Regions from separate parts of the Paraburkholderia sp. IMGN_8 genome, predicted to be linked through region 1. Evidence: riboswitches for the same ligand, from Rfam matches in the RefSeq annotation. Region 1 holds a riboswitch; the other holds the start of a gene.
The links. A riboswitch is a leader RNA that binds a small molecule or an ion and turns the genes downstream of it on or off. The one in region 1 is predicted to bind cobalamin.

Region 2: another riboswitch for cobalamin. It lies ahead of cobG (precorrin-3B synthase); the one in region 1 lies ahead of WN982_RS16210 (TonB-dependent receptor).

Annotation. Positions count from the first base shown of each region.
Region 1 is NZ_CP150900.1:3,546,958-3,549,157, forward strand. Features, by position in the region: gene WN982_RS16210 (TonB-dependent receptor) at 1-847, opposite strand, end outside; cobalamin riboswitch at 938-1,196, opposite strand; gene WN982_RS16215 (ATPase) at 1,404-1,760, shown strand; gene WN982_RS16220 (cell division protein ZapA) at 1,757-2,071, shown strand; RNA gene ssrS (6S RNA) at 2,161-2,200, shown strand, end outside.
Region 2 is NZ_CP150901.1:1,825,807-1,828,006, reverse strand. Features, by position in the region: gene cbiE (precorrin-6y C5,15-methyltransferase (decarboxylating) subunit CbiE) at 1-722, opposite strand, end outside; cobalamin riboswitch at 807-986, shown strand; gene cobG (precorrin-3B synthase) at 1,069-2,200, shown strand, end outside.

The DNA of each region.
Region 1 (2,200 bases):
ACGCGTTATCGTAGCTATTGTTGCCGTTCGACTGGAAATACGTGACGCCTGCGTCCCACTTGTCATTGAACTTGTGACGCAACGAGGCAGAGATGCTCTCGTTCAGATAGCCGTTCGCATTCGGATTCGCGTTGGGCGCCTCACTGGGATTGAGCGACGAGAAGCCGTCGTCTTTCGAGCGCGCGAGAGAGATGCTGAAGGTGGTCTTGCCGTCTTTATCCAACGCACCGTTCACGCCGGCCTGCTGCGTCTGCGTGTGATAGCTGCCGTAGCCCACCGAAAAATTGAAGCGCGGCGGATGATCGCCACCGTCTTTCGTGAACACCTGCACGACGCCGCCGATCGCGCCCGAGCCGTATAACGCGGACACATTGCCGTTCACCACTTCGACGTGATTGACCTGATCGAGCGGGATCTGCGCGAGTTGCGGCGCACCGAGACTCACCGAGTCGACCCGCACGCCGTCGATCAGCACCAGCGATTGAGTCGACGATGCGCCGCGCAGGAACAGGCTCGCGGTCGAACCAGGGCCGCCCGTGCGCGAGATTTGTGCGCCGGGCACGAGTTGCAGCAGGCCGGGCAAATCGGTCGCGGTCGTGTCGGCGATATCCTGCTGATCGAATAGTGTGGTCTGCGGGATCGTATCGGCGAGCGGCTGCGGCCCGCGCCCGGCGGTGACCACAACGGGCGACAACACCGTGGGAGAAGAACTCGCCGTGCCGGTATCCGACGAACTCACTGAAGAAGAAACGGAAGAAGTAGCTGACGAAGACGCAGCCTGAGCGTGCGCATCAAGCGGCAGGCCCGCAAAGGCGAGCAACGCCGTGCGAGCGATGGGGGACAGCATGGGATGATATTCCTGTGAATAGCGTGCGCGGCCCGCTTCCCCGCAGGCCGATGCGTAACGAGGCGCCCGCGCTTTTTACGAATTTGCGCGGCACGCACCTCTCCCTCTGGCCGGTATCCGGGCTGGCGACACATCGATCCCGCCTTCCCACGCGTGACGCGCAGTGGCACACTCGCGTGTTCAGCTTCGAACACACGATCGGGATCGACCTGCATGACGACATGCGGTCGCTTACCGTTGCGGGGGCAGCGCAGGCTGGCGCGTTCAGGCGAACGTCGCGCCCTGCTTCCCGTTTAACTGCGCGCACTGTCGATAAGCACGCGCGGGCACCAAAGTGCGGCCAGTTTAGGAGCGGCCCCGGGGTCCGTCAAGAATGGTTAATCCGTGCTCGATCTGTTCGGTTAAGTGCGGATTATTGTCCGATGCAGGCGTCGATTTTCGTCATATGGTCGATAAAAGGCTGCACAAAGCGAGGTTGTTACGTCTCGAAACGAGACAATTATCGGAACCTGCGACATTCCGCGCTAAAATGCGAGGTCTTTAGAGGACGCAGCACATGCTCACCGAACTCGAAACACTTTCACAAAATATCGGCAAGCTGATTGCGATCAGCCAGCGCCACAATGAAGCGCGACTCGCGCTCGAAGAGCAGCTCGGCCAAATGCGCGCCGATGCGGAGGCCACGCGTACTGAACTCGCGTTGCTGCGCGAGGAACGCGATGCGCTGCAAGCGGAACGCGACGCGCTGTCGGCGAAGATCGACGACGCACAGGTACGCCTGAATGCGATTCTCGAAAAACTGCCGCGGGCACGCGCGCAGAGCGAGCCTGATAATCAGCTCGACCTGCTCGAACCCGCACAGCACGAGGTCGAAGCGGACAGCGCCGCCACCCGCCACGGAGAAAATGCATGACCACAAAGCAGATCGAAGTATCGATTCTCGGCGTGCCGTATCGTCTCGCCTGCTCGCCGGAAACCGAAGCAGCACTGCTCGAGGCGGTGGCACGCGTGGACGCCGAAATGTCGAAGATCCGCAATAACAGCAACGTGCGCGGCACGGATCGCATTGCCGTCATGGCCGCGCTGTCGCTGGCATCGGAACTGCTTAAGCTGCAAACGAGCGTGCGACACGGAGAAGCATTTCCCGCTGAAGAAATCCGGCGTACAATGCGTCAAATGAACGAACAACTGGGTGCTGTGATTCAGCAGTACAGCATGCAGTAAGTATCTAGCGGCTGGTCTTGGGACCGGCTGCGGATTCAAACAAAATGCATGAGCAAAGACTCAGCAAGTGTTTGAGTTCAATCGGTTTAGCTTCCCTGCCTGGTTTGCCAAGGTCATATATTCCTTGAA
Region 2 (2,200 bases), on a different replicon from region 1:
AGCGTGATGGCGCGCACGTCTCGTTTGGTCAACTGGCCGTCGTGGCGAAAAGCATCATCGGGTAAGCCGGCGGTCAGCGGCAGACGCGGCGCGCCATCCGTTGCGCGGCATTCGAGCGCGATCAGATTCAGTGCCGCCACGTCGCCCGCCGACCATTGATCCGCGCGGCCGTCGATCCGGCGCTCCAGCTCGCCGCCCAGGTGTTCCAGCACGATCATGCGGGTCGCGCCGAAGCCACGCGCGTTCAGTAATTCCGCCAGCGCCGCGGGCGTGCCGCCGTCCGCGCTCAGCACGAACACGCGCGCGCCGTCGTGCAGATGCGCGTTCAGCGCCGGCAGCGGCCGCCCCACCAGCGACACCGTCGTCACATCCTGCAAGGGCCAGCCGAGCCGCGCCGCCGCCAGCGACAACGACGACGGCGCCGGCAGCACCCGCAACTCGCCGGCCGGCAGTTGCCGCGCCAGCGTTGCGCCGACGCCGAACAGCATCGGGTCGCCGCTTGCCAACACGCACACGGGCGCCGCGCGCTCCGCCAGCAAGGGCGCGAGATCGAACGGACGCGGCCACGCCGCGCGGCGGGCGGCCAGGCGCGCGGGCAGCATCGCCAGATGGCGTTCGCCGCCGTACACCACCGACGCTTCCAGCAAAGCGCGCCGCGCGGGCCGCCCCAAGCCGGCGAAGCCGTCATCGCCTATGCCCACCACGGTCAGCCACGCCGACATGCATCCATCCTCATTCTGTACCTTCAAATAATGCGCTGTGCCACGCCGATCAAAGCGTCCAGCCTCGTTGTGCTGTTCGAAAAAAGGCATAATACAGCCGCCGGTGCCCTTCGGGGCCGAAGAGGGAACACAGTGCCGCTGTGGCTGCCCCCGCAACTGTATGCAGCGAGTCCGCCTGCGCTCCGCGCCACTGGTTCGACCGGGAAGGCAGCGGCGGACCACGACCTGCCAGCCAGGAGACCTGCCGGCGAGACTGTTCGTGCCAGCCTACATCGGGCGGGGTGTACCGATGCCGCAGCAATGCCCGCCAGGGCGGTGCTCGGGCCGTCGCGCGACGCTAAACCCGGTGTCCGTATTGAATCACGCTGCGTCTTCCGCTGCTTCGTTTACCGCTGCCCGAGCGCCGCGGCCTTCGGCTTGTCCGGGGCTGCTGCGCATTGTCGCCGCGCGCGATGGCGGGATTTGCCGGATCAAATTGCCCGGCGGCGCATTGAGTGCCGCGCAGGCTGCCGCGATCGCCGAGGCGAGCCAGCGGCATGCCACCGGTGTGATCGAAGTGACAAACCGTGCGAATCTGCAGGTGCGCGGCGTGCGGGACGGGCAGGAAGCGGCGTTGATTGCGGCTTTGGTGTCGGCCGGTCTCGGGCCGGCTCCTGCGAGTGGCGGCGTAGATGCTGCCACCTGGTCGGCTTCTGCAGTATCCGCTGCCGATGACGTGCGCAACGTGATGATCAGCCCCGCAGCGGGACGCGATCCGTTCGCGCTGTACGACACCACTTCGCTGACCGCCGAGCTTCTCGCGCTGTTGCAAAGCGAAACGCGTTTTGCAGCGCTGTCGCCGAAATTCGCCTTGCTGCTCGACGGCGGCGAACGTCTTGCCAGGCTCGATCATCCGCATGATGTGTGGCTCGCGGCGACGCAGGCGCACGACGGCGTGAGATTTGTCTTTGGATTAGCGGGATGTCCGCCCACGGCGGCCAATGCGGCGGCCGTACATGTGGCTCGCGCGAGCGAGTTCGCTACTGACGCGTCGCGTGCAAGCGCCCTCGCCGCCGTCCTGCCGTCGCAAGTCGTCCAACTGGTTCGCGCGCTTCTGCACACGTTTCTCGATCTGGCCGCCGCCGACGCCACGCGCATACGCCATCTGCTCGCCACGCATTCCGTCGGCGCGGTATTGCAGCACGCTCAAACGTATGTCGATTTCCCGCTGTCACGCGACGCGTCGCTCGCCGACTGGCAGCGCGGCGCGCCTGCCGATGCCGCGCTGCGGCTCGGCGCACACGCTCAACGCGTAGTGGGAACGTGGCACGTGGGCGGCCATCCGCCGCTCGGACGCCTCGACGCCGCGACCTTGCACGGCCTCGCCGCGCTGGCTCGGCAGCAAGGCAACGGCACAATGCGCATGACGCCCTGGCAAAGCGTGCTGCTGCCCGATATCACTGCGGACGCCGTGCCGGCCGTGCTTGCTGAACTGAACG